Regions from separate parts of the Pseudarthrobacter sp. R1 genome, predicted to be linked through region 1. Evidence: riboswitches for the same ligand, from Rfam matches in the RefSeq annotation. Region 1 holds a riboswitch; the other holds the start of a gene.

The links. A riboswitch is a leader RNA that binds a small molecule or an ion and turns the genes downstream of it on or off. The one in region 1 is predicted to bind glycine.
Region 2: another riboswitch for glycine. It lies ahead of gcvP (aminomethyl-transferring glycine dehydrogenase); the one in region 1 lies ahead of gcvP (aminomethyl-transferring glycine dehydrogenase).

The regions. Positions count from the first base shown of each region.
Region 1 is NZ_JAMKFI010000006.1:24,860-39,338, reverse strand. It holds gene M8J71_RS06275 (HAMP domain-containing sensor histidine kinase) at 180-1,367, shown strand; gene M8J71_RS06270 (phosphatidylinositol-specific phospholipase C/glycerophosphodiester phosphodiesterase family protein) at 1,540-2,400, shown strand; gene M8J71_RS06265 (metallophosphoesterase) at 2,443-3,477, shown strand; gene surE (5'/3'-nucleotidase SurE) at 3,554-4,339, opposite strand; gene M8J71_RS06255 (1-phosphofructokinase family hexose kinase) at 4,336-5,322, opposite strand; gene M8J71_RS06250 (hypothetical protein) at 5,552-5,869, opposite strand; gene M8J71_RS06245 (serine hydrolase) at 6,054-7,682, shown strand; gene M8J71_RS06240 (RidA family protein) at 7,749-8,147, shown strand; gene M8J71_RS06235 (GOLPH3/VPS74 family protein) at 8,291-9,058, shown strand; gene M8J71_RS06230 (hypothetical protein) at 9,410-9,544, shown strand; gene M8J71_RS06225 (hypothetical protein) at 9,676-10,020, shown strand; gene M8J71_RS06220 (DUF427 domain-containing protein) at 10,113-10,397, opposite strand; gene M8J71_RS06215 (VOC family protein) at 10,536-10,895, opposite strand; gene M8J71_RS06210 (hypothetical protein) at 10,975-11,286, shown strand; glycine riboswitch at 11,422-11,519, shown strand; glycine riboswitch at 11,521-11,628, shown strand; gene gcvP (aminomethyl-transferring glycine dehydrogenase) at 11,681-14,479, shown strand, end outside.
Region 2 is NZ_JAMKFI010000001.1:14,199-28,677, reverse strand. It holds partial or broken gene M8J71_RS23780 (serine dehydratase beta chain) at 12-428, opposite strand; gene M8J71_RS00125 (hypothetical protein) at 491-628, opposite strand; gene gcvT (glycine cleavage system aminomethyltransferase GcvT) at 1,197-2,357, opposite strand; gene gcvP (aminomethyl-transferring glycine dehydrogenase) at 2,368-5,256, opposite strand; glycine riboswitch at 5,437-5,535, opposite strand; gene M8J71_RS00110 (TetR/AcrR family transcriptional regulator) at 5,626-6,165, opposite strand; gene M8J71_RS00105 (MFS transporter) at 6,232-7,800, shown strand; gene M8J71_RS00100 (Dps family protein) at 7,910-8,386, opposite strand; gene M8J71_RS00095 (nitrilase-related carbon-nitrogen hydrolase) at 8,602-9,630, shown strand; gene M8J71_RS00090 (agmatine deiminase family protein) at 9,684-10,709, shown strand; gene M8J71_RS00085 (APC family permease) at 10,706-12,280, shown strand; gene M8J71_RS00080 (AMIN-like domain-containing (lipo)protein) at 12,352-12,900, opposite strand; gene M8J71_RS00075 (DUF4193 domain-containing protein) at 13,174-13,476, opposite strand; gene M8J71_RS00070 (hypothetical protein) at 13,569-13,772, opposite strand; gene M8J71_RS00065 (FAD-binding oxidoreductase) at 13,987-14,479, shown strand, end outside.

The DNA.
Region 1 (14,479 bases):
TGAGCTGGCCCCGCCGTCGGGGGAGGGAAGAATGTACGACGGCGTTGCCCCCCGCCGTCGTCAGCACCCTTGCCAGCCCCGCCCTTGCCAGCCCCACCGTTGCCAGCCTGTCCCGTGGGACGATGGTTTCCGGCGACCGATGGTGGGCCCGCCCGTGACGATAAATGCCGGGGGGCATCATGGCAGTTAGTTCGAACTGGAGCGCGCCGGGAGGACTGGCCGGCCGTGGTGTGGAAGCCGCGTCGACTTCCGGAGGGCTGGATGACTCCGGGGCCGCCATGACGGTGCTGGTCGCCGACGACGACGAAGGATCGCTGCTTGTGGCGAAGGCCGCCGTCGAAAAGTCCGGTCATCAGTGCATTGTGGCCGCTGATGGCGACGCTGCCTGGCAGCTTTACCAGGAGCGGCGTCCCCAGGTGGTGGTCAGCGACCTGATGATGCCAAGGCTCAACGGGTTTGACCTCTGCCGGGCAATCCGGGCCGCCGAAACAAGCTCCTACACGTACGTGATGCTGCTGACCTCGCATGGTGCCCAGGCGGACGTGCTGGAAGGCATGAGGGCTGGAGCGGACGACTACGTGGGCAAACCGCTGGACCCCTTTGTCCTGCACACCCGCCTGCTGGCCGCCCGGCGGGTCACGGCACTTCATGGTGCCTTGGCCGACGCCCTGGATGAAACCAGGGAAAGCAATGAACGCCTCGCTGAATTCACAGGTCGTGTCAGTCATGACCTCCGGAACCCGCTGACCTCCATCCTGGGCTACGTGGAGCTGGGGGCGACGGACGCCGAATCGGGCCACATGGAGGAAACCGCAGAGTACCTGGACATCGTCGGCGGTAGCGCGCGGAGGATGCTGTCCATGGTGGAGGAGCTGCTGGGGTTCGCTTCCATTGGCGGTTCCCTGTCCAGGACCCGGGTGTCGTTGGCAAGCCTGGTCAGGGAGGTCACAGAGGACCTGAGGCTGGGCCTGCAGGAAGCCGGCGCAGAAGTGCATTGTGAGGATTTTGTTTTTGACGCCGACGAAAGCCAGCTGCGCGTAGCCCTGCAAAACCTCATCCAGAACGCGGTGGCGTACCGCCGTCCGGGGGTTCCCCCGGTGATCACCGTCAGTGGGCGGCGTGTTGGAGCCGGTGCCGTGGTGCGGGTGGAGGACAACGGCAAGGGAATCGAAGCAACGGACCGGCGCAAGGTGGTCGAACCGCTGGTCCGCCTGCACCGGGAAGGCGACCCCGCCGGGAACGGGGCTGGGCCTGGCGACGTGCGCAAGGGTCGCCGCCGCCCACGGGGGACGGCTGGAGATTTCTCCCAGTCCCACTGGGGGGACCACCGTCAGCATCTACCTCGGAGCGTCGTAACGCGGGGATAGGTCTTTAGGATGCCGGGGCTGCCGCGCAGGGGATTGGACCCTTCCAGTTCACCCGCCGGCAAACAACAGGTCCTCCGCCGTTCTCCCGCGGCCAGCAGTCTTTTCACGCACCCTTTCTGTCCGGCGCCCCCAAACGCCCGGGCGGACATCCCCGAGGTACCAGGAGTACTCCGTGTTCGTGAAACGCACCCTTGCCGCCGTCGCCGTCCTTGCCTCCCTGGCCGGAACTGCCGCGGCACCCGCTCAGGCCGAGGCAACCAAGCCCGCTCCCGTCGTCCTCGGCCAGCCGCTGGCCCAGGCGCATGCGCACAATGACTATGAGCACGACCGCCCCCTGTTCGACGCACTGGAGCGCGGCTTCACCAGTGTCGAGGCAGACGTGTGGCTGGTGGACGGCGAGCTGCTGGTGGCGCACGACCTGGAGGACGTCCAGCCCGGCGTCACCCTCGAAAGCCTCTACCTCGACCCGCTGCAGGACCTGGTCCGCAGCCAGCAGGGCCACAGCGTCTACCCGAAGTGGGACGGCAGCCTGCAGCTGCTGATCGACATCAAGAGCGAAGGCGAAGCCACGTACGCCGCCATCGAGCAGGAACTGGCCGAATACCGCGACATCATGAGCCGCTACACCAACGGCACCACCAAGACCGGCCCGGTCACCGCCGTCATCAGTGGCAACCGTCCGCTCGCCACAATGCAGGCGCAGGAGAAGCGGTTCAGCTTCTACGACGGCCGCTCCGCCGACCTCACCTCCGGCAAGCCCGCAGGCCTGATGCCGCTGGTCAGCGACAACTGGACCAAGCTGTTCACCTGGCAGGGCATCGGTCCGATGCCCGAGGCCGAGCGCGCCAAACTACACGCCTACGTTGCCGAGGCCCACGCCAACGGCTACCGCGTCCGCTTCTGGGCCACCCCGGACATGCCCGGCGCCGCACGCGAAGCTGTATGGAACGAGCTCTTCGACGCCGGCGTGGACCACATCAACACCGACGACCTCGACGGCCTGCAGCAGTTCCTCACCGCCCGCGCGTCCTAAGCCGCCTCCTCAGTCGCTCCCACCAGAATCAGGACCCTCCCCATGCCTTCCAAGACCTTGAAAATCACGACGGCGGCCGCCGTCCTGGCGCTCGGCCTCCTTTCGTCCCAGCCCGCCACCGCCGCTGACAGCACCAGCGAGGCCTTCACCTTCGGCGTCATCGGCGACATCCCGTACGGCGACGCCGAAATCGCCAAGTTTCCCGCCCGAATCCAGGACATCAACGCCGACAAGGATTTGAAGTTCGTCACCCACGTGGGCGATATCAAGAACGGTTCCTCGGTCTGCTCGGACGAGTACTTCGCCAACATCCGTACGCAGTTCGACACCTTCGAGCAGCCGCTGGTCTTCACCCCGGGCGACAACGAGTGGGTGGACTGCCACCGGACCAACAACGGTGCGTACAACCCACTGGAGCGGCTGGACAAGCTGCGGGAAGTCTTCTTCAACGAGCCCGGCAAGACCCTTGGCGCCACCATGCCGGTGAAGAGCCAGGAGAACCTTGGGTTGCCCGAAAACGTCCGCTTCAACCAGAACCGCGTGGCCTTCTCCGTGCTAAACATCCAGGGCAGCAACAACGCGCTGCAGCCCTGGAGCGGGTTGGGCAACACCGAAGCCACGTCCGGGCAGCTGGCCGAAGTTAAGCACCGGACGGAGGCCGTGCTGAACCAGATCCGCGACACCTTCGCGGACGCCGAACGCCGCAACGACCGCGCCGTGGTGCTGATGACGCAGGCCGACATGTTCGATCCGTCGCTGCTCAACGCTGCCACCGTCAATCCGGAAATCCTCTCCGGGTTCCGCGGGATAGTGCAGGCCATCGTCGAGGAGACCAACGGTTTCGACCGCCCGGTCTACCTGATCAATGGCGACAGCCACGTCTTTGCCGAGAACCAGCCCCTGGCCGAGGGCTCACCCTGGCTGGACGTCTACGGCCAGCCCGCCGCGGACCGCCTGCAGCGCATCACCGTAGACGGCTCGGCCAACGCCACCAACTACGTTCGGTTCACGGTGGCCGGCAACAGCTCCGACGGCGGAAACATCCTGAGCTGGGAGAAGGTCCCCTTCAGCTCCTAGGCACCAAAGCGAAGCGGACGACGGCGGGCACCTCCCGCCGTCGTCCGCTTCCTTCTGTGATGCGCCCGGGAAATTGCTAACCGCGCGATGCGGCGTGAGGCAGGGCGTCCAGGGCGGGCAGTACTGTTCCGGTGACCGGCTGGAGGGCAGTCACCGTGGCATAGCCAGCCGCCAGCAGCGCGGCGTCGCTGTCCGGATCGGGCGCTTCCGTGGTGTCCGCAATGGCCAGGCGCACGTGCTGCTGCCCACGTTCCGCGAGGGTGGTCTGAACGATGCCGAACCTCGTTAGCGTGGCGGTGCGGTACGCCGGGAGTTCGGGCCCGGCAGTGTTGGGTACGTTGAGGTTCAGGACACTTCCGGCGTCCTGCTCCAGCAGGAACGGCAGCAGGTTGGTCGCCAACCGTGCGGCGGTGTCCCAATGGATCTCTTCCGGATTCAGGCCGGTATCCAAAGACACTGCCATGCCGCGTCCGTCGTTGACACCGGCTGTCAGTGCCGCTCCAACGGTTCCGGAGTGCAGAATGGCCCGGCCCACGTTGGCGCCGCGGTTCACTCCGGACAGGACGACGTCCGGCGGAGGACCGAAGGCGCCGTGCGTGGCAATCATGGTGATGAAGGCCGGCGCTCCGTGCACAGCGAAGGCTTCAACGCCATCCAGGTCCTCCAGTTGGCGCTTTTCAATCGCAATTTTGCCGTCCTCTTCCACTGCGGTGATCGAGGAGCTGCTGCCGCTGGCCTCGGAGGCGGGGGCTGCGACCACCACGTCCAGGCCGGCGCGGACGGCAGCCGCGGCCAAGGCATGCAGGCCGGGGGAGCCGATGCCGTCGTCGTTGGTAATAAGGACACGGGTGGGCTGGTTCATGATGTTTTGACCTTTCGTGCCAGCTCGTCGGGGCTCACTTGCTGCGCCGCATCGGTCTCACTGGTGTCATTCAGAGGAACCATCCTGACCAGTTTCGCCACTTCATGGATCACTGATGCCTCACCGGAGCCCAGTCCGTGGCGGGTCACGTTATGGGCGCCTGCTGCCGTGCCCAGGACAACGGCATCGTGAAGGTGCCCGCCGTCGGCCAGCACCGCTGCCACCCCGGCGGTGAGTGAATCGCCGGCGCCGCTTGTTTCCACGCTCTCGAACTGCGGAACGTGGATTTCGCTGATTTCCCCGTCGCTGAGGAGCAGGGAGGGTTCGTGGGCACGGGTGATAATGACGGCCGATGCGCCCTCCCGGTTGAGGGTGTGCATTGCCTCGACCAGCTGTCCTGTTTCCGACACGCCGGCCCGGCCGCTGTCCACAACTTCAGAGTCGGACATCTTGACCACTGACGGGTTGCCCGCCAGGATCCCATTCAACCTTTCGCCGGCAAGGTCAGCGATGACGGTGCACCCGGCGGTGCGCAGGTCAGCTGTCAGCCTCCGGTACATGTCCGGCGGCACCGAATCCTCCCGGCCGGTGCCGCTGAGGATTACGGTGCCCGCTTTCATCCCGGCCTGCAACGTCAGCCCGTAAAGTTCGTCAAGCTCATGGCGGGTGAGCCGGTGGCCGGGCGACTCCGCCACCACATCGCGCTCGCCGCTGCGGCGGTCATGGACATACGCCCCGCTGTTTCCTTCGCCGGAAACAGGCAGCACCTTGACCCCTTCATCATCAATCAGGTGCTGCAGGATGCGTCCGCTTTCGCCGGAAAAAACAGCACACATGGTCACTTCGGCACCAAGCGCCTTGAGCATGCGGGCCTGCCATACGCCCTGGCCGCCAGCGTGAATGTGGATGTCTGCGGTGCCGTTTACGTCCTCTACTGTGACCGTCAGGACGGGGGACGGAGCGAAAATTACTACGGAACCCATGCCCCACCCGTCTTCCTCGGCTCTGCAACAGGAAACATGGCCATGGTTACCTCTTCCCACCGGAGTGCTCCGGCCGTTGTCGTGCGGACAAGTCGCTTAACATCGTAAGCATACTTAGCACCGGTGTGGCCAGCTGCCGCTGCGTCCGGACCTGCTCGGGCAAGCGGACGACGGCGGGCGCCCCCCGCCGTCGTCCGCTTCCCTTTGCTGTGGGTCTCGTCGCCCGCCTTTACGGGCTGAGGTCCCAGTGGACCTGGATTGCCTCTGCGACGGGGCCGGTGGTGACGTCCACCCGGAACGCGACGGGCGCGGTCCCTGTCTCCTCAATGACGGCGTCGCGGTACACCCGCCCGCATCGGGGGCACAGCGTGTAGAGGTCCTCGTCCTCCGGCCAGGGCGCCAGCCCTTCGGGGACCGGGGATGCCGCATAAACGGGCACGCCCTCTGAGTTCGCCTGTATCAATCCGTCCTGGCTGACAGTGTTGCCGCACACACAGGTGATGGTGGTGACATCATGACCCACCACATCGGCGGTTTCAGCGTCCACGATGACCTCCCGCGTGCTGGAAGGGAACTGGTGGTATCAGCTTATGCCCGCTGATCCGCCTGGCACCCAGGCCTACCCAACTTCCGCAGTTTCCATTGCCTGCCTGCAGCGCGGGGTCCAGAATTGAGGCTGTCGGGAAGGCTGGGGCCTACTGAAACGCCCACCGCCTGATCAAGGATTCGACATGGATAATGGTTCCGTTTTCCCGAACCGGCGTACCGTACTGAAGACCGCCGGGATGGGGGTGGCCGGGGCAGCCGGTTTACCCCTCCTGTCCCCTTCCGCCGGCACGGCTGCACAGCCTGCACCAGGATCACTGCTCCCTGCCCCGCCCAGGCAGGTCGAACCACTGCTGGACCGGGCGAAAGTGGATAACGCCCTGAAAAGGCTTGACGAGTTCATTCAGGACGCCATGGAAAGTACCGGCCTTCCGGGCGTGGCTGTCGCCGTGGTGTACCGGGACGAGGTGGTGTACGCCAAGGGCTTCGGGGTCCGGGAAGTCGGGAAGCCCGAAAGGATCACACCTGACACCGTGTTCCAGGTGGCTTCCGTATCCAAGCCGTTGGCCTCCACCGTGGTGGCAGGGGTAGTGGGACAACAGGTCATCGAATGGACAGACCCCGTTATGGAGCACAACAAGAACTTCGCGTTCCACGATGGCTACGTCACCCGTAATGCAACCTTCGCTGACCTGATGTCCCACCGCAGTGGACTGCGGACGAGTTCGGGTGATCTGCTGGAGGACCTCGGGTTCGATCGTGCCTACATCCTCAGCCACCTCAACCAGCAGCCCCTTGATACCTTCCGGGCGAGTTACAACTACAGCAATTTCGGCTTCACCGAGGCTGGCCAGGCCGCAGCCGACGCGATGAAGACAACCTGGGAGGATCTGGCCGAGGAGATCCTGTTCCGCCAACTGGGCATGTCCGCATCGAGCTACCGGCTCTCGGACTTTGAGGAAACCAAAAACAAGGCCAGGCTCCATGTGCCGCTTGGGAACAAGGAGTGGGCAGCGAAATACCGCCGCGCCCCTGACGCCGAGGCTCCCGCCGGGGGCGCGAGTTCATCCGTGCGGGACCTCGCCCAGTGGCTCCGGCTGCAGCTGGGCAACGGCACCTACGAAGGCAAGCCGGTTATTGATTCCGCTGCCCTCCAAACAACCCACGTTCCCCATGCCTTCTCCGGTCCGGCGTCGGCTCCTGCTGCCCGTTCCCGCTTCTACGGGCTGGGCTGGAACGTTTCCTACGATGACCAGGCCCGCGTCCAGCTGGGACACTCAGGGGCATTCAACCTCGGCGCAGCCACCGCTGTGTCGATGCTCCCCGGCGAACAACTGGCCATTGTGGCCCTGACCAACGGCCGCCCGCAAGGGATTCCTGAAGCAATCAACGCCGACTTTATGGATACGGCCCAGCACGGGCGGCCCACCGTCGACTGGCTGACCTTTATCTCTGGCATCTTCAAGCAACAGGACGAGGCCGGCAAGCCTGAGGTGGACTACACCAAGGTTCCCGCCAACCCCTCGCCCGCCAAGCCAAACAGGGCCTATTCAGGCACCTATGACAACTCCTACTACGGCCCCTTGCTGGTCTTCGAAGAGGGCGGGAAGCTGGCCATGAGAATGGGGCCGGCCGGCAGCCCCACCACTTTCCCGCTCACCCATTTTGACGGCGATACGTTTAGCTTTGAATCGATCGGAGAGAACGGCAACGGCCTGGCCGGTGCGATTTTTGCAGCGGCAATCGGCGGCTCCTCACCAAGCGTCACCCTGGACTTCTACAACAGAACCGGACTTGGGACCTTTACGCGGTGATGTTGGCTGAGATCACCAGGGCTCGGCAAACAGTGTGCACTACCCAGATGGAAAGAAGGGTTTCCAATGTCAGACCGAAAATTATTGAACCCCAAAGAGCTTCATGCGGCGCCCGGATTCACGCACGTTGTCACCGCTCCTGCCGCAGGACTGGTGTTTCTATCGGGCCAGGTCGCGCTTGATGCCAACTTCGCCCTCGTCGGCGGCGACGACCTTGGTGAGCAGACCAAGGCCGCCATGCGCAACATCAAGACAGCCCTGGACAGCATCGGGGCTTCGTGGGAGGACGTCTATCGACGAACCATCTACACCCTGCAGCCCACGCAGTACGAAACGATCACGGCAGCTATCGAGGAAGTTCAGGGGTCGTCAGATCATCCTGCCCAGACGATCGTGGGCGTCACAGGCCTCGCAATGGACGGCTTGCTCATCGAAATCGAGACGACGGTAGTCCTGCCCGGATAGGCTAACCGGGGGTTCCTCGGCCCGCGCGCTGTCGTATTGGAGGCACTGTCATCAGCCCGGCGGGGCAGCCGGGCGCTGAAAGTTAGGGCCCCCGCCTGCAAATCCCCATTGTGGTGGCTGCCCAACCGGTCCACCATGATGCTATGGATGCTGAAACACCTAGATCTGTGGAGCTGAGCCTTCCCCAAGCTTTCCTGCTTTTGGCCACAAATGACGAGAACGGTAAACCTGAAGTGCCGCTGTTCGCACTTAGGACAACGGTGGCAGGGGCGATTTTGGCCGAGTTGGACCTGCTCGGCGCGATCGAGTTGCAGGGGAAGCGCGTCAGGGCCACTGGCACGGCCCCGGTAACGGACTACCAGCACGAGCTGGAACTCATCCGCAGCAAATCCCGGCCCCACACTCCCAAGTGGTGGGTCTCGGTGCTGGAAAGCCGCGCCGAAGTGCTGCGCGTTTACGACGGGCTGGTGTCACTGGGCATCGTGGAGCATGTCGGGGAAAAGCACCTGGGCCGGTTCCGGGCCGTGCGGTTCCCGGAGAAGGACCATGCGCCCGAGGCGGCGCTGCTGAAAAGGGTCCAGGCCGCGCTCAACGGCGCACCGTCCAACCTCGAGGTGCCGGATACCACGGCAACCGGGGCACCCGGTGCGGGGACCACGGATGGCGGGAGGCCTGGCGCCACGGAGCCTGGCCCCAACCCGCCCGGCGCCAAACCCGTTCCCAAGGCACCCGATGCCAGGATCATCGTGCTGATCGCACTGCTTCAGGCGTCCGGACTGCTCCCGAAGCTCTTCCCGGAGGCAGACAGAATCCGGGCAAGTGAGCTGTCGAAAGACTATTGGCCGTCGCGCGCGATCGAGGACGAGCTTCGCATGGTCAGGCTGGCTGAGGAAGAAGCGGCAAATCTTTGACCCCACGGAACTCTGGCCGATGATGATCCCGGGGCTGCCTTCTACCTAATTCTCGCCAGGATAGGACCAAACGTCCTAAAGCCGCTTGGAGTCGCGAATTTCTTAGGGCAGCAGAAAAGGACGATGCAAATTCAGTGCATTTCCGGCTTTAGTTGCGACCGTTGACAGGAAAAGACTAAGAGCGAATCTTCTGTCATGAAGTGCAAAAGGAGATAACCGTACTCGTCACACTCCCTGGCCCCGCGTCGGGGCTGCGGGACGCCCGCTGGAACAGGTTTTTCAAGGACTGGCATAAAAAATAAAAGTAGGTATGGTATCGGGTAACGCAAAGCACAGAAAGGCGTGATTCCGATGTCCGGAAAATCCCCGAAAAGCGGCGCCGCTAAAAAAGCCGGCAAGTCGATCCTCGAAAAAAGAGCCGACAAAAGAGCTAAAAACGAAACCAGTGAAATTAACTTCGTAAAGCCGCGCAAAAACCAGCGCTGATCAAGCCAGCGGGCAGCCGAAACGGGACTCCTAGCCCGGTCGGCTGCCCGCGCCATCCCGCCTGCGCCATTTCGCTTTCGCCATTCACCAGCGGCGCCTAAACCTCGTTTTTCAGCTACAAGGACAACACCATGAACACTTCCGTCAATGCCCTAGTGGTCCCTGCCCGCCTCGTTCATCCGGTCCACATCAAAACCGTGGAGCTGGACCTTGCAGCACTACAGCGGGTGGCTGCAGGGGAAGTAGGGCGTATTGCCAGCACTGACTGGCATGCCTACCTGGACAGCGAGGGAATCAGGTACGCCGAGAACCTCCGGGCCGAAGTCCTCATCCGTGAAGCAGGCATCGATCTCGACGAAACCATCCACGGAACCGCCATGTTCCTGGGCCACACAAACCCCGGCGAAGAGACCGACGCTCCCCGCCACCTCATCCGGCTCGCCGAGCAACTGTTCGATCTTCCGCTGGCGGCGTAGCCGGGATTGCAGGCCGAGGGCGCGATGGTGGGCCCTGGCAAAAGCAACGGGCGGCGGCGGGAAGTCCCGCCGTCGCCCGTTGCTTTCCGCTGCTACGCCTCGATGGTCACGCCGCGCCAGAAGGCGATGCGGTCCTCGATCTGTTTGGCGCGTGCCTTGGGCTCCGGGTAGTACCAGGCCGCGTCCACGTTCAGCTTTCCGTCCACTTCCAGCGAGTGGTAGCTGGCTTTGCCCTTCCAGGGGCAGACCGAATAGAGGTCACTGTCCCTGAGGTAGCCCGCATTTACTGCGTCACGCGGGAAGTAATGGTTGCCCTCCACCACCACGGTGTCCGTGGATTCGGCGATGACTTTTCCGTTCCAGATAGCCCTGACCATGTGGTTCCATTCTGTTGGGTGCCGCCGCATGGGAATGCCGCTCGTAGGTATGCCAACGCGATGGCGTGCGCGCTTGTTCCCGGAGGGCGGGTTCCAGCGCCGGAACGTGAATCACCGGCACAAAGTTCGACGGCGGTGCTACCGCGGGCTTTGGTCGATAACGCAGAAGCGGTTCCCGTCAGGGTCGGCGAGCACCACGAAGTCGGAGTCCTCCGGATACCTGTCCCAGTCGACGCTCCGGGCACCGAGCGAGATCAGCCGCTCCACCTCTGCTGCCTGGTCGTCCGCATACAAATCCAGGTGGATGCGAGGGTGGTCCTGCACGGGCGTCTCGCTCAGCATAAGTGCCAGCTGCGCTCCCGGTCCCGACGCTGGCACGAGGATTATCCAGGTCTCATCCCCGGGCTCCCGGGGGACGTAGCCGAGGGCGGCATGCCAAAAAGCTGTGGCGCGGGCGACGTCATTGACGCCAAGGACGGTGCTGCCGATGGTCAACATCCGCCCAGCCTAGCTACAGCGGCCGTCGTCTGTCCGGTGCGGCGGGGTAACTATCAACAGCACCACTAGACTCGCCTGCATGGGGGAAAACAACACACCTGACGCACACAAAACGCCGAGACTTGCCCGCTTCCGTGGAGCTGTCCTGCCGGTAGCGGCCCTCGCCGTGGTGCTGGTGGGGTGCTTCGTCGCGTGGAGCAACAGCCAAAATGCCAGCTTTGGCTGGTTCGCCTACGCGCCGCTGAGCAACGAGCCCTTCAGCGGAAGCGGCTTGGCGTTCGTTACGCCAGGGACGCAGGCCGGCCTGGCAATCGCCGTCGTCGGTTTGCTCGTCCTGGCATTCTGGGCCGGGTACCGGATCGGCACCAAAGCCAGCCCCAGGACCCCCTGACCCGCGCTTCGGTGAGAGGGCGACGGCGGCACCTCCCGCCGTCGTAAGCCCACCTGAAAATGCAACCCCGTTTTGCATCCAGCCCCGCAACCAGGTATGGTGTGAGCCGTGTCACCCACCAGTGGCACGTGCTTATGATCTGCGGCGGGAGAGTCCTGCCGGTACGTTCTGCAGGCGCCGTAGGAGCAAATCCTCCCCAGGAATCTCTCAGGCCCACGTACCGCCGCGGCAAGGCAACTCTGGAAAGCAGTCCGGGAAACCGGGCTCACCGACGGTGCAAGTGGCGCTCTGCTGAACAGCAAAGCAACGCAAAACTCTCAGGTCCAATACAGAGCGGGGAGGAACCCGAATCAACGTGGTGCTTCGGCACCACCTGAATTATGGAGTTCCTCTCATGACGGTTCAATCGTCCCCAACCACCTTCGCAGATCGCCATATCGGCGCGCGCCGCCAGTCCGACATCGACACGATGCTCAAGGCCGTCGGCTACGACAGCCTCGATGGCCTCGTCGACAGCGCGGTCCCCGATTCCATCCGCCAGGACAAGCCCCTCACCCTTGAGAGCGCACTGAGCGAAGTCCAGGTCCTCGCCGAACTCCGCAAGCTTGCCGGCAAAAACAAGACGGCCGTGCAGATGATCGGCCAGGGCTACTACGACACCGTGACCCCGCCGGTGATCCGCCGCAACATCCTCGAAGCCCCCGCCTGGTACACCGCGTACACCCCGTACCAGCCGGAAATCTCCCAAGGCCGGCTCGAAGCACTGCTGAACTTCCAGACCATGGTCCAGGACCTCACCGCGCTCCCGGTGGCCAACGCCTCCCTACTGGACGAGGCCACCGCCGTCGCCGAAGCCGTGCTGCTGATGCGCCGCGCAAACAAGTCCAAGACGGTCAAGGACGGCAAGACCGTCCTGGACGCCGACCTCCTCCCGCAGACCATCGCCATCGTGCTGGGCCGCGCCGAAGCCCTCGGCTTCGAGGTGGAGATCGCCGACCTCACCAACGGACTGCCCGACGGCGACATCAACGGCGTCGTTCTCCAGCAGCCCGGCGTCTCCGGCCGGGTGTGGGACCAGTCCGCCGTCATCGCCGAGGCCAAGGACCGCGGGGCCCTGGTCACCGTCGCCGCCGACCTCCTGGCCCTCACCCTCATCACCCCGCCGGGCGAGCAGGGCGCGGACATTGCCGTCGGCTCCACCCAGCGCTTTGGCGTGCCGTTGTTCTTTGGGGGACCGCACGCCGCCTACATGGCCGTCCGTCAGGGCATGGAGCGCACCCTCCCCGGCCGGATCGTGGGCGTTTCCAAGGACAACGCCGGTGTCCCCGCCTACCGCCTGGCCCTGCAGACCCGCGAGCAGCACATCCGCCGCGAGAAGGCCACCTCCAACATCTGCACCGCGCAGGCGCTGCTCGCCATCGTCTCGTCCTTCTACGCCGTTTACCACGGCCCCGACGGCCTGAAGGCAATCGCCGAAACCGTCCACACCAACGCCCGCGCCCTGGCCGCCACGCTGAAGACCGCCGGCCGCGAACTGGTGTCCGACACGTTCCTCGACACCCTCACCGTCCGCGTGCCCGGCAAGGCCGCCAAAGTGATCACCGCCGCCGAAGCACACGGCATCAACCTGCGCCTCATCGATGCGGACACAGTTGGCGTGTCAGTCGATGAAACCACGACGCCGGAGGTCCTCTCCGCGGTTGTCGTCGCCTTTGGCGCCGGTCCCGTTGTGGAAGCTGCCGGGTTTGAGCTGCCCGCGTCGGTGCTGCGCACCTCCACCTACCTGCAGCACCCGGTGTTCAACACCCACCGCTCTGAGACCCAGCTGCTGCGCTACATCCGCCGCCTCTCCGACCGGGACCTGGCGCTGGACCGCACCATGATCCCGTTGGGTTCGTGCACCATGAAGCTGAACGCCACGGCCGAGATGGAGGCCATTTCCTGGCCGGAGTTCGCCTCGATCCACCCGTTCGCTCCGGACTCGCAGACAGCCGGTTGGCGCGAACTCATTGCCGGCCTGGAAGCTGATCTCGCAGAGATCACGGGCTACGACCAGGTGTCCATCCAGCCCAACGCCGGTTCCCAGGGCGAGCTGGCCGGCCTGCTGGCGATCCGCGGCTACCACCACTCGCGCGGGGACCAGCAGCGCAACGTCTGCCTCATTCCCGCTTCGGCGCACGGCACCAACGCCGCCTCCGCGGTCCTCGCGGGGATGAAGGTTGTCGTGGTGGCCACCGCCGCTGACGGCACCATCGACCACGCCGACCTCGCAGCTAAGATCGAGGCCCACAAGGACGTCCTCTCGGCCATCATGATCACCTACCCGTCAACGCACGGCGTGTATGACTCAGATGTGCGCGAGGTGTGTGATGCCATCCACGCGGCAGGCGGCCAGGTGTACGTTGACGGCGCGAACCTCAATGCTTTGGTGGGCTTGGCCCAGCCGGGCAAGTTCGGCGGCGACGTTTCGCACCTGAACCTGCACAAGACGTTCTGCATCCCGCACGGCGGCGGCGGACCCGGCGTCGGACCTGTTGCTGCCAAGGCGCACCTGGCACCGTTTATGCCGGGCGACGCCAACAAAGCTGCGCATGAGGACGGGCACGGGGTTGCGATTTCAGCGTCCCGCTTCGGTTCGGCCGGTGTGCTGCCGATCTCGTGGGCGTACGTGAAGCTGATGGGCGGGCACGGCCTCACCGAGGCCACCAAGTCCGCCCTGCTCGCTGCGAATTACGTTGCCGCGCGGCTCGACGAGCACTTCCCGGTTCTTTACACGGGTGAGAGCGGCCTGGTGGCGCACGAGTGCATCCTGGACCTGCGCGACCTGACGGCCAGGACCGGCGTCACGGCCGAGGACGTTGCCAAGCGCCTCATCGACTTCGGCTTCCACGCACCCACGCTGTCGTTCCCGGTGGCCGGCACGCTGATGGTGGAGCCCACGGAGTCCGAGGACCTTGCAGAGATCGACCGCTTCATTGAGGCCATGATCGCCATCCGTGCCGAAATCGACCAGGTGGCCAACGGCGACTTCCCGGTGGAGAAGTCCCCCCTGCGCAACGCACCCCACACGGCAGCCGCCGTCGTCACCTCTGAATGGAACCGTTCCTACCCGCGTGAGCAGGCAGCCTTCCCGGTGGCCTCGCTTCGGCAGGACAAGTACTTCCCGCCCGTGGGCCGCATTGACGGCGCGGCA
Region 2 (14,479 bases), on a different contig from region 1:
GTGGCGGTGTGCAGGACGTTGCCCTCGGCGTCGGAGACCGTGAAGGTCATCCCGTTGGTGTGCCGGGGCAGGATGGTCAGCGGCCGCAACACCATGTCCTTCACCCCATACGGCAGGGGAACGGCACCCGCCAGCTGCAGCATCCCGGAGTCGGCGATCGCGGCCAGGCGTTCCTCCACCTCGTCCGGCAGGATCAACTCCGGATGAAACCCCTCCAACCCCAGCAGGATCGCGGTCATGGTGCCGTGGCCGTGACCCGTCGCCGCGAGCGACCCATACAGGTCAACCCGCAACGACGCCACACGGTCCAGGGCGCCGGAGGATTTCAGCTCCTCCGCGAACACAGCGGCAGCCCGCATCGGCCCCACGGTATGCGAACTCGAAGGCCCGATTCCGATGGAAAAAAGATCAAAGACACCAACAGCCATGGCCGTTTCCTCACTAAAACTCATTGGTCCGGCAGGTAGACCCGCCGGAAGCAGCGGCAGTCCTACAGGACCCCGCCGTTTTTGGATGCGTATTCCCGGGCGGACAGAAGGGCAGGATCATCCACAACTCCAGTATTGATCTCCACCACCTCACCCGTCACGAGCGAGCACACATCCGGGACAGACTTCGTCGATTCCATCTGTCTTTCCTTGCTCTTGAAATTCGTGGTGCTAGTTAAGCGTCGCCGGGTTGGGTCGAGGGGCCCCACCATCCTCTGCATGCGCCCCACAGGCGCCCTAGCCTCGCAAGCTCGGCGAGGGAACCCTGCCGGCGTGGGCCCAGTTCCTCGCCCCTGACGTACGCTTCCGGATACCGCGGCCCCTCCCGCGCCAGCTTCAGTTTTGAAGGCCAACAGTTTCACCGCAAAAACACACCCGTCACCGAAGTGCCGGGTACAGGTATCGATCGCCACCACCTCGACCCGTCGCCCCCACTCCTGGGCTTTCGACGGGCTTATACGCCGACCTTGCGTGGCTGCCCTCAAGGGGCCGGCGGAGCCGGACTTTTCGAAAGCGTGCTCCCCACCGTCTCCCTAACCTCGCAAGCTCGGCCAGGGAACCCTGACGGCTTGGGCCCAAGCACGCAGGTGTGCTGACCGCGAGGGCGCGGCGGAGCCGGGCTTTTCGAAAGCGTGCGTCAGAGGCGAGGAACGAGCCAGCACGCGTGAAAAGTCCGGTCCGCCGCGCCCCGACTGCACCGGGCGAGAACTACTTGGCGCGCTTGTAGAACGGGAGATCAACTACTTCGAACGGCTCTGCCTTCCCGCGCAGATCAACCTCCAGGGCAGTGCCGACCTCGGTAAATTCGACGTCGACGTAGGCCATGGCGATCGGGTAGCCAAGGGTGGGGCTGGGCTGGCCGGAGGTGACTTCGCCAACGATGTTGCCGTCCTTGAGGACCGGGTAGTGGGCGCGGCCAGCGCGGCGCCCCAGGCCCTTGAGGCCAACGAGCCTGCGGCCGGATGTGCTGCCGGCGCCGGCTTCCTTTTTGGCTGCCAGCGCGGCCCTGCCCACGAAGTCGCCTTCCTTGGAGAGCGCGACGACGGGTCCCAGCCCTGCGGCAAAGGGGTCGCCCTGCAGGGACAATTCGTTGCCGTACAGGGGCATGCCTGCTTCAAGGCGGAGCGAATCGCGGGAGGCGAGGCCGGCCGGATTCAGCTCCCCGTCGTCCGCGATGGCGATGAGTGCCTGCCAAAGGCCAGCGGCGTCGTCGTTGGACACAAAGATTTCAAACCCGTCCTCGCCGGTATAGCCCGTGCGGGCGAGCAGGAGGTCCAGACCGGCGCCGCCCACCAGGATCGGTACCACCACGGCGGCGTAGTACTTCAACTCCGTCACCAGTTCGTGTTGCGCGGCCGGGACGAGGCGCAGCAGCAGCTCCTGCGCCTTGGGGCCTTGGACGGCGATCAGCGAGGTGGTGGCGGAAGCGTCTTCGACGTTGGCGTCGAATCCGGCGGCCCGCTCGGCAAGGGCGGCAGCAACCACTGCGGCGTTCCCTGCGTTGGGGACCACCAGGAAAGCGTCGCTGCCGCCTTCTGGGGCGCCCTCACCTGCAGGGCGGCGGTAGGTGATGAGGTCGTCAATGATGCCGCCGTCCTCATCACAGATCAGCGAGTACTTTGCCTTGCCCACGGGCATGGCGGAAATCTTTCCCACCAGGGCGTAGTCCAGGAAGGCTGCGGCGTCCGGGCCGGTAACCCAGACTTCGCCCATGTGGGAAAGGTCGAACAGGCCTGCGCTCTGGCGCACCGCGTGGTGCTCGGCAAGCTCGGAGCTGTACTTCAGGGGCATCTGCCAGCCGCCGAAGTCGGTGAAGGACGCGCCCAGTTTCTTGTGCTCGTCGTAGAGGGCGGTGTATTTCTCAGTCACGGCGCGGCCCTTAGTTCTCGAACTCGGAAAGCGGCGGGCAGGAGCAGATCAGGTTCCGGTCGCCGGCCGCGCCGTCGATGCGGCCCACCGGCGGGAAGTACTTGTCCTGCTTCAGTGCCTTCACCGGGAACACGGCCTGCTCGCGCGGGTAGGCGCGGTCCCAGTCACTGCTGATGGCAGCCGCTGCGGTGTGCGGAGCGTTCCGCAGCGGGCTGTCAGTAACGGTGAAGTCACCCTGCGCCACCTGGTCGATTTCGGCCCGGATGGAGATCATGGCCTCAATGAAGCGGTCGATCTCGCCAAGGTCCTCGGATTCCGTGGGTTCCACCATCAGGGTGCCCGCAACGGGGAACGCCAGGGTGGGGGCGTGGAAGCCGTAGTCGATGAGGCGCTTGGCCACATCCTCGGCGGTGACTCCGGTCTTGGCCGTGAGCTCGCGCAGGTCCAGGATGCACTCGTGCGCTACCAGCCCGCCTTCTCCGGTGTACAGGACCGGGAAGAAGTCGTTCAGGCGGGCCGCGATGTAGTTCGCAGCGAGCAAGGCGGACTTGGTGGCCTCGGTGAGGCCCTGCCCGCCCATGAGCTTCACGTACGCCCAGGAGATGGGGAGCACGCCGGCGGAACCGTACTTTGAGGCGGAGATGGGGACATCGTTGCCTTCGGTCCAGGTGGCCGCATTGCCGGGCATAAAGGGCGCCAGGTGCGCCTTGGCAGCAACAGGGCCGACGCCGGGCCCTCCGCCGCCGTGCGGGATGCAGAACGTCTTGTGCAGGTTCAGGTGCGAGACGTCGCCGCCGAACTGGCCCGGCTGGGCCAACCCGACGAGGGCGTTGAGGTTGGCGCCGTCGATGTAGACCTGGCCGCCGGCGGCGTGGATGGCGTCGCAGACTTCGCGCACGTCGGCGTCATACACGCCGTGCGTTGACGGGTAGGTGATCATGATGCAGGACAGCGCGTCCTTGTTGGCCTCGATCTTGGCGTACAGGTCGGCGTGGTCGATGGTGCCGTCAGCGGCGGTAGCCACCACTACAACCTTCATGCCCGCGAGGACGGCGGAAGCGGCGTTGGTGCCGTGCGCCGACGCCGGGATCAGGCAGACATTGCGCTGCTGGTCCCCGCGCGAGTGGTGGTATCCGCGAATCGCCAGCAGGCCGGCGAGCTCGCCCTGGGAACCGGCGTTGGGCTGGATGGACACCTGGTCGTACCCGGTGATCTCGGTGAGCTGCGCTTCCAGGTCCCCGATCAGTTCGCGCCAGCCTTCGGTCTGGGAGTCCGGAGCAAAGGGGTGGATCGAGGCGAACTCGGGCCAGGAGATGGCTTCCATCTCGGCCGTGGCGTTCAGCTTCATGGTGCAGGAACCCAACGGGATCATGGTGCGGTCCAGCGCCAGGTCCCGGTCGCTGAGCTTGCGGATGTAGCGCAGCAGTTGGGTCTCTGAACGGTAGGTGTTGAACACCGGGTGCTGCAGGAAGTCGGAGGAGCGCTCGACGGCGGCATCCAGGCCGAACCCGTCCCCCACCTCAGCCAGCCCGGCACCAAAGGCGGCCAGGACGCCGTCGACAATGTCCGGTGTTGTCGTTTCATCGGTGGAGACGCCCACGGTATCCGCGTCGATGCTGCGCAGGTTGATTCCCCTGGCCTCTGCTGCGGCGATGATGCCCGCCGCCTTGCCGGGCACGGAGACCGTGACGGTGTCGAAGAAGCTGGTGTGCAGTACCTCAAGGCCGGCGGCCTTGAGCGAAGCGGCAAGGACCCTCGCGTGGCCGTGGGCGGAGTGCGCAATGGCCTTCAGCCCCTCGGGTCCGTGGTAGACGGCGTACATCGATGCGACGATCGCCAGCAGGGCCTGCGCCGTGCAGATGTTCGACGTGGCCTTTTCGCGGCGGATGTGCTGCTCGCGCGTCTGCAGGGCCAGCCGGTAGGCAGGAGTTCCCGCGGAGTCCTTCGAGACGCCCACCAGCCGGCCGGGCATTGAACGTTCAAGGCCCTTTTGGACTGCCATGTAGGCGGCGTGCGGGCCGCCGTAGAACAGCGGGACACCGAAGCGCTGTGCCGAGCCGACGGCGATGTCCGCGCCCTGCTCACCGGGAGGCGTAATGAGGGTCAACGCGAGCAGATCGGCCGCAACGGTTACCAGGGCGCCGCGCTCCTTGGCATCGGCGATCACGGCGCTGTGGTCAAACACCCGGCCGGAAGCCCCGGGTTGCTGCAGGACCACGCCGTTGATGGCGCCGTCGGGCAATCCCGTGGAGAGGTCCGCCACCTCAACCTCGAAGCCGAGTGCCTCGGCGCGGCCCTTCACGATGGCGATGGTCTGCGGCAGGCAGTCGGCGTCCAGCACCGTCTTGCCGTCGCGCACCTCTTTGTTTTTATTCGCGCGGCGCATCATCAGCACGGCCTCGGCCACGGCCGTGGCTTCATCCAGCAGGGAGGCGTTGGCGATGGGCAGGCCCACCAGGTCCTGGACCATGGTCTGGAAGTTCAGCAGCGCTTCCAGGCGGCCCTGGGAAATCTCCGGCTGGTACGGCGTGTACGCGGTGTACCAGGCCGGGCCCTCGAGGATATTGCGGCGGATCACCGGCGGCGTGACGGTGTCGTAGTAGCCCTGGCCAATCATCTGCACGGCGGTCTTGTTCTTGGCCGCCAGGCTGCGCAGTTCGGCGAGCGCCTCCACCTCGCTCAGTGCGCCCGCCAGCTCCAGCGCGGAGTCCTGGCGGATGTCCTTGGGGACGGCGGTATCCACCAGCGCGTCCACGGTGTCGTACCCCACGGCCTTGAGCATGGTGTCGACGTCGGCCTGCCGGCGTGCGCCGATGTGCCGGTCAACGAAGGTGGCAGCAGCCGGGGCGGCAACAGCCGGAGAGGCGGGGGCCGGAGATACAGTCACGGGGAACTCCATAGCTAAGGCGGCATCAGGGTACGCCGCATCGAATCGGGTTCCTCCCCGCTCTGTATTGGACCTGAGAGTTTCCGCGTTGCCGGCATCCGCTGGCCCCGCTTGCACCGTCGGTGAGCACAACAGTCCAGGTATCCGGCGAACCGGATGCCAGGCGGACAGCCTGCTACTTTCCAGAGTTGCCTCGCCGCGGCGGTACATGGGCCTGTGAGATTCCTGGGGAGGTATTGCTCCTACGGCGCCTGCTTGTACCTTCTGGCAGAACTCTCCCGCCGCAGATCAAAGGCTATTCATTTGGGTTTTCCTGGTGGCCGGTGACGGCCCACACATGCACTAATTCTCCTACGCCGCAGGCTCAGGAGCAAATACCGGCTAGCCTCTGAGCCTCTCGACGGCGGCCAGGAGTTCGTCGACCTGAGCCTGCCTGTCGCCGGCGTTTCCGGACGGCCCGCTTTCCCACATGGCGTTGAAGTACAACCCATCCCCCATGTACAGGACGGCCTTTGCCATCGCAGAGCCCACGTCCTTGCCGATCAGGTCCAGCCATTGCTGCTGGATGACTGCGAAGCGGCGGCGGGCATCCTCGTGGGCCACCTCGGCGAGTCGCGTCACGGCGACAAAAGAACGGTCCATCGGGGTATCGGACCAGAGGGATGACCGGATGAAGTAGGCCGCGGCCCCCTCCGGTGCAGCCGCCATGGCGGCGAGGTCTTCTCCTGCCAAGCGGTCCAACCGCTCCAAAGTGGCAGTGATCAGCGCTTCCTTGTTGGGGAAGTGGTACAGCAGGCCACCCTTGGAGACGCCGGCCCGTTTTGCCACCGCATCCAGCGTGGCGGCCCTCTCCCCCACGTCGATCAGGAGTTCTTCAAAGGCATCGAGGACTGCATCTCGCGCTACGGGTTTTCGGGGCATGCTTCCCATCATGCATCGCGGATAGAGGATTTCTTAACTATACCGTCTGGACGGTATAGTTACCTCATGACACCGTCCTCCGCCTCCCAGCAAGCCCTCACCCGCACTGCCCTGGACACCCCGGACCCCGCAAGGGGCACGTGGCGCGACTGGCTTGCGCTCGCACTGCTGATGTTCCCGGTCCTGCTCGTGGCCGTGGACAACACCGCCCTGACCTTCGCGCTGCCTGCGATCGCGGGAGCGCTGGGCACCTCGGGAGTGGAGCTGCTGTGGATTGTGGATGCCTATCCGTTGGTGCTGGCTGGATTGCTCGTGGCTATGGGGAGCCTGGGCGACCGGATTGGACGCCGGCGGCTCCTGATCATTGGCAGCATTGGCTTTGCAGCCGTATCGGCAGTAACAGCCTTCGCTCCCAGCGCCGGCTGGCTGATCGCCGGACGCGCGGCCCTGGGTTTCTTCGGCGCCATGCTGATGCCCTCCACACTGTCCCTGATCCGCAACATATTTGTGGATCCCAACCGCCGGCGGCTGGCGATTGCCATTTGGGCTGCAGGCTTTTCCGGCGGCGCCGCCCTGGGCCCGATTTTTGGCGGGTGGCTCGTTGAGCAGTTCTGGTGGGGAGCAGTACTCCTGGTGGCCGTGCCCATCATGCTGCCCCTGCTGGCCTTCGGACCCGCATTCATTCCGGAGTCCAAGGACCCAACACCTGGCCGGGTGGATGCGCCGAGCATCCTGCTCTCGCTGCTCACCATGGTTCCGGTGGTCTACGGCATCAAGGAATTCGCCACCGAGGGTGCCGGACCGCTGGCACTGGGCAGCCTGGCCTTCGGCCTCGCAATGGGTGCCACTTTTGTCCGGCGGCAACAGCGGCTGAAGAGCCCGCTGCTGGACATGTCCCTGTTCCGCAACCGGGTGTTCAGCATGGCCATCACGGCAAACGTCCTGGCCCTGTTCTCCTTCAACGGCTTCATCCTCTTCCTGGCCCAGCACCTGCAGCTCCTTGAGGGCATGTCCCCTTCCGCTGCGGGAATGGCAATGATTCCGGCGCTGGTGGCAACCGTTGTGGCGGGCCTTGCGGTGGTGCCGGTCGTGCGGAAGGTCCGGCCGGGTTTCGTCGTGGGCACCGGCCTGGCCATGAGCGCCGCAGGCTACAGCATGGTGACGTTCGGCAGCCATGCCGACGGGCCGGCACTGCTGCTCGCTGCCCTGCTGGTCCTGGCCCTGGGCGTCGGAACGGCCGAAACCATCTCCAATGACCTCATCCTCGGCAGCGTCCCGGCGGAAAAATCGGGGGCAGCCTCGGCGATCTCGGAGACAGGCTATGAGGTGGGCGCCCTGCTGGGAACTGCCGTCCTGGGCTCCATCCTGACCGCCTCCTACCAGCAGAACCTGCGGCTTCCCGCCGGGGCGGTCGAGGCCGCCGGCCAGGGCACTGCCCATGCCAGCGAAACCCTGGCCGGAGCCATGGAACTCGCAGCCGGGTTGCCGGCGCCCTTGGCGGAAGCCGTCCGCCAAGCCGCCGGCTCCGCGTTCGACTCCGGCGTGCACGTCACCGCGGCGATCGGGCTGGTGCTGATGGCGACGGCGGCAGTCCTGGCCGCCGTCGTGCTCCGGAGGGTGCCCAAGGCGCAGTAGGGGCGCAGGCTGCATAAGAGGCCCGCTCAGGCAGGCATAAAAACAGCGCCCGGCCCCGGACTTTCTGTCCGGGCCGGGCGCTGAAAGGCCGTACGTGGCGCCCTGCCGGCTAAGCGTCAGGCGCCGTGACGCTCGCCGTCGGCTTCATGGTTTCGGCGTTCACCATCCAGGCGAACTGCTCGAACTTGGCGATGAACTCGTGGAGCAGGTCAGCCGACGTGGGGTCTTCCTCGTCTACTTCATCATGGACCTTCCGCATGGTGCCGACGGCAGCTTCCAGGGCTGCGACGATCCGATCGATGGCATCCTTGGTGCTGATCAGGCCCTCAGGAAACGGAGCGAGACTGGTGGATTCGGCCACGGTGGAGCTGCGTCCGTCCGGGAGGGCATGCAGCGCGCGCATCCGCTCGGCGGTATCGTCGGCAAACTGGCGGGCGGCGTCGATGATTTCGTCCAGCTGCAGGTGCAGGTCGCGGAAGTTGGTTCCCACGATGTTCCAGTGGGCCTGCTTGCCCTGGAGGTGCAACTCGATCAGGTCCGTCAGCACAGCCTGCAGGTTGTTGGTCAGTGTCGGTGAAGCTTTCATGCGTCCTCCTCGATTGGTCCAGTAATCCCGACGCTACCAGCCCGGCAGCGGGCAGAGGACGGTACCTCCGGGAAATTTCTCAGTGAGCTTACTAATTCCTTTTTCCCGACATAAACGAACGCGATTCATATTTCCCCTTGCATCCGGAGCGATGGAACCGCATACTAAATGAACGTCATTCATTTAGTGACCGTCGTCTCACTGGAGTAGCAAACATGATTGAAATTTCCTGCCTCGACGCCCCCGCTTCCTTGGCCCGGACATCGCCGTCCAGCCGGAAGGCCCTGCGCGTTGGCGTGGTCCAGCACCGATGGCAAGCTGACAGCGCCGCTGTGGAGGCCGAACTCGACGAGGGCATCAGCCGGGCCGCTGCATTGGGAGCCTCGGTGGTTTTCCTGCCGGAGCTGACGCTCTCGCGCTATCCGGCGGACACGCGGCCGCACAACGAGCCAGGAGAGGGGGCAACCCGTTCCCGGCCCTCGGACATCGCCGAAGACCTGCTGACGGGGCCCACCTTCCGCTTCGCCGCAGACGCTGCCCGTCGTCACGGAGTATCGGTCCACGCGTCCCTGTACCAACGGGCCGAAGACCCGGACGGGCAGGACGACGGGCTGGGCCTGAACACGGCCATCCTGGTCTCGCCGGAGGGCGAACTCCTGGCGCGGACCCACAAGCTCCACATCCCCGTCACTGCCGGCTACTACGAGGACAAGTTCTTCCGCCAGGGCCCGGCAGCGGCTGACGCCTACGAAGTGCATGCCCCTGCCGAACTCGGCGGCGCCCGGCTGGGCATGCCCACCTGCTGGGACGAATGGTTTCCCGAAGTGGCCCGGCTGTACTCACTGGGCGGTGCCGAAATCCTGGTCTACCCCACGGCAATCGGTTCCGAACCGGACCACCCCGATTTTGACACCCAGCCGCTCTGGCAGCAGGTGATTGTAGGAAACGGCATCGCCAACGGGCTGTTTATGATCGCACCCAACCGCTGGGGCAGCGAAGGCACCCTGAACTTCTACGGTTCGTCCTTCATCTCCGACCCCTACGGCCGCATCCTCGCCCAGGCACCCCGCGACGCGTCCGCCGTCCTGGTAGCAGACCTGGACCTGGACCAGAGGAAGGACTGGCTGACCCTGTTCCCCTTCCTGGCAACGCGCCGTCCGGACACCTACGGCCGCCTCACCGAGCCCGTCCGCCCGAATGAATCCATCGGCGGCGAGCGCGGGTTCGCGGAGGTGTGCTCGTGACCGCCCCCGTCGCCCAGCAGGACGCGGCTGCCCTGGTGCAGGCCGAGTGGCGGATGCCCGCCGAAACAGCCCCGCAGGAGCGGCTCTGGATGGCGTTTCCCGCCGGCGGCTACACCCTTGGCGAGTCCGCTGAAGCTGCCCACGCAGCCAGGTCCACCTGGGCTGCAGTGGCGAACGCCGCCGTCGAATTCCAGCCCGTCACCATGGTGGTGGATCCCGACGACGTCGAGACGGCCGCCGCCTACCTCCACCCTGAGGTTGAGGTACTTGCAGCCCCGCTGAATGATGCGTGGATGCGCGACGTCGGCCCCACCTTTGTCCTGGACGGCGAGGGGAACCTTGGCGCCGTGGACTGGGTATTCAACGGCTGGGGCGGACAGGACTGGGCGCAGTGGGACAAGGATGCCCTGGTCGCCGGCGAGGTGGCCGGCCGCTCAAGGGCACACCACATCGTGTCGGCGCTGGTGAACGAGGGCGGCGGCATCCAGGTGGACGGCCAGGGAACGGTCCTCGTTACGGAAACAGTGCAGCTGGATCCGGGGCGCAATCCCGGCCTCAGCCGGGCCGACGTCGAGGCGGAACTGGCCCGCACCATCGGCGCCACCCATGTGGTGTGGCTTCCCCGCGGCCTGACCCGGGATTCCGAGCGCTTCGGCACCCGCGGCCACGTGGACATCGTGGCGGCCATCCCCTCGCCCGGCACGCTGCTGGTCCACTCCCAGGGGAATCCCGAACATCCGGACTTCGAGGTCTGCCGGGAAGTCATCGACTTCCTGCGCGGCACCACGGACGCCGCCGGCCGGCGGTGGAACATCATCGAAGTCCCCGCCCCCGAAACGCTCCGGGACGAGGAAGGCTTCGTGGACTACAGCTACATCAACCACGTGGTGGTCAACGGCGGTGTGATTGCCTGCAGCTTCAACGACCCCCAGGACGACAAGGCCCTGCAGATCCTTGCCGAGGCCTACCCCGGACGGCGTATCGTCGCCATTGACGCACGCGAGCTGTTTGCCCGCGGCGGGGGTATCCACTGCATCACCCAACACCAGCCTGCTGCCTCCCAGAAAGTGGTGTCATGACAGAAACCATCCGCACCGGCGCCCCCGCCGCAGGCGGGGCAGGACGCGGGGCAGGACAGCATGCTCCGGGTAGTGCCCACGGGATTACCCCGAAGGGCCTGAAGGGCGGGCAGCTGGGACTTCTCGCCGTCGTCGTTCTTGGCATCTCCACCATCGCACCGGCCTATACGCTGACCAGCGCACTGGGCCCCACCGTCAACGAGGCCGGGCTCCAGCTGCCGGTCATCTTCCTCATTGGGTTCATCCCCATGATCCTGGTCTCGCTCGCCTACCGGGAGCTCAACGCCGACTCCCCGGACAGCGGCACCACCTTCACGTGGGTGACCAAAGCCTTTGGCCCCTGGGTCGGTTGGATGGGCGGCTGGGGGCTCCTCGCAGCAAATATCATCGTGCTGTCCAACCTGGCCGGCGTCGCCGTCGACTTCTTCTACCTGTTCCTCTCGCAGCTCACAGGCCAACCGGGGCTGGCCGACCTGGCGGCCAATAAAGCCTTGAACGTGCTGACCTGCTTTGTGTTCGTGGCCCTGGCGGTCTGGGTCAGCTACCGCGGGATGCACACCACCAAGCTGGTGCAGTACGGCCTGGTGGGGTTCCAGCTGCTGGTCCTTGGCCTGTTCGTGGCCATGGCGTTCGCCAACTGGTCCAGCTCCGAAACGGCCATCCCCTTCAGCTGGGAGTGGTTCGATGTCACCAAAATTGAAACCTTCGGCCAGATCGCCGCCGGCATCTCGCTCTCCATCTTCGTGTACTGGGGCTGGGACGTCTGCCTCACCGTGAACGAGGAAACGGCGAACGGCAAGAAGACCTCCGGACTGGCCGGCACCCTCACCGCCGTCATCGTCCTGGCCATCTACCTGCTGGTCAGCATCGCCACCATGATGTTCGCCGGCGTCGGAGACACCGGCAACGGCCTGAACAACACGGAAATCCACGAGAACATCTTCACAGCCCTCGCCTCCCCCATCATGGGCCCGTTCGCCATCCTGATGTCCCTTGCCGTGCTCTCAAGTTCCGCTGCCTCCCTGCAGTCCACGTTTATGTCGCCCTCGCGCAGCCTGCTGGCCATGGGCCACTACGGTGCCCTGCCGAAGCCGTTCAGCCGGATCAGCACGAAGTTTGCGACGCCGGGCTTCGCCACCGTCGCGGCGGGCGTTATGTCGGCGGGATTCTATGCCGTGATGCACGTGGTCAGCGAAAACGTCCTCAATGACACCATCCTGGCCCTGGGCCTGATGATCTGCTTCTACTACGGCCTGACCGCCCTGGCTTGCGCCTGGTACTTCCGGCACAGCGTCTTCACCAGCGCCCGCAACTTCGTCCTGCGGCTCCTGTGCCCGGTGCTGGGCGGGGTGGGCCTGTTCGTAGTGTTCGTACAGACGGCCGTGGACAGCTGGGCGCCTGAGTTCGGCAGCGGCTCTGAGGTCTTCGGCGTGGGGCTGGTCTTTGTCCTTGGGGTAGGCATCCTGGCCCTGGGTGCGGTGTTCATGCTCATCATGGCCCGGCTGCACCCGGGCTTCTTCCGCGGCGAAACCCTCAAGCGGGATACTCCGGCCCTGGTTGTCCCGGAGTAGCCCCTAACAGCAGCGCACACAAAAGGTGCCGCACCCCCGATCGTTGGGGATGCGGCACCTTTTGGGTTGTGTCACCAGAAGTGCGCCACGTCCACAATCAGCCGTGAGCCGGATCCCGGGCCATCGAGCGTGAACACACGATAGGGCAGCCGGGCGCGGACGCCCAGACCGATGGTTGTGTAACCTTCAAAGCTGCCCGCCCAGGCCAGCTGACGGAAGGTCTGGTAGCCGTTGACGTTGGACAGTTCGGCCTGGTTGGCCGGGCTGTACGTGGCGTTGCCGTTGTCGTCGTAGGACGGGGCGGTCACGGTGACCTGGAGGAACGCCTGCCCCCGGACAGGTACCGGATTTCCGGAACCGTCCTGTGTCACTTTGTTGACGTAGCGGGCGTTGTAGCCGGCAACATCACCTTTAAGGTCAATCACCATCCGGTCGAAGCAGTAGTGCTGCCCGGTCCGGATGTTGGTGACGGCGGCGGCGCTCATGGTTTCAACGGCTTTCGCCTTCGAACCCCATTGGAGGCCGCAATACGATGTGGTTGCCGAGGCGGGCCCCGGAACCAGAATTCCCAGCCCGACAGCCATTAAGAGCGCCGTGAGCCAGATGAGGAACTTTTTCATTGTGGTGCCATCCATGTTTGGTGGAGCGGTTGGATAGCTCAAGCGTAGGAGCGCAGCACCGCCGAAACGAGGGTTGTGGCCGCTTCGGCGCGCAACCGTGAGGAAGCCGGGAAGCGCATCACGCCGCAGTAAATCCGGGGCCTTTTTGCCGCCGTCCTTAACCGTTCCGGTGCCGTTTCTGGACCCGCCCGTTATGCCGGATAACGGTGCCGGAAAGACGAAACAGCGCCGGACACCCGATGGGGTGTCCGGCGCTGCTTTTCGTACGGAATGTCAGCCTTCGCAGTCGCGGCAGTACTTCATGCCGTTCTTTTCGCGGGCCACCTGGGACCGGTGGCGGACCAGGAAGCAGGAGGAGCAGGTGAACTCATCTGACTGCTCCGGAACAACGATGACAGTGAGTTCCTCGTTGGAAAGGTCGGCGCCGGGCAAGTCGATACCCTCGGCCGTGTCGTTTTCGTCGAGGTCGATCACTGCGGTCTGTGCGTTGCCGCCACGCGAGGCCTGCAGTGCCTCCAGGGAATCCGCGGGTGACTCTTCTTCTTGCTTGCGTGGAGCATCGTAATCGGTAGCCATTGCATGTTCACTTTCGTTGCTGCACAGCGCCATTTCAGGCACCTCAGTGAAGCAGTTTAGGTCATTATGCACTCACCCGTGCAATAGTGTGTTCAACCAGACATTCCGCCCGGTTCCGCCGCGGAATCCAGGTGCTTTTCCCGCGCCTGGTCCGCTCCGACGGCCACGCCGCTGAGGGCCGGAAGCCACCCCCAGCGCGTCGCATCTGCCATGGCATCTGCAGCCTGGCCGGGGGTGTCGCAGTAAAAGGTGTCCGCGAACCAGGCCCGGATACGGGCCGGAAAGTGAGCTGTCATGCCCCCGACCGTACGCAGCCAATGTTGTGGCCGCGTTTCGTCCCTGTCTCGCGGACATTAATCCCGCTCCCGTTGAAAGCGTATGCCGCCCTGAATCCGGGCTGGCTGCGGCTGGAAGAAGAAGCTATTGACCGGCCCGCGGAACTGCTCCTAGACTCCGGGCATCGGGATTCCCTGTGAATAGTTTTCGCCCTTTGACCCGGAAGCATCAGCGATGGCCGCAGTTCATCACCACGATCCGGAACGTGACGTCCAGCAGTCACTGCAGGAGTTGCGTGGGCGGCTGCAGGGACCCTTGATCGAGCCACAGGATCCGCTGTACGAGGAAGCCCGGGCCGTATGGAACGGCATGGTCGATCTCCGCCCACGAGCCATCGCAAAGGCTGGGGCAGTCTCGGACATTGACGTTGTTCTGGATACTGCGCGTCGCAGTGGGCTGGCGCTGGCGGTACGCGGCGGAGGGCACAACATTGCCGGCCACGGAACTGTTGAGGGCGGCCTGGTGCTGGACCTGGGATCACTCCGGGCTGTCCAGGTGGACGCTGAACGGCGGCTCGTCACCGTTGAGCCGGGAGCTACCCTGGCTGATGTGGACCGGGCCACGGCCGCACAGGGGCTGGCGGTTCCGCTGGGGGTCATCAGCGGGACAGGGGTGGCAGGACTCACCCTTGGCGGCGGGGTGGGCTGGCTGACCCGAACCGGAGGCC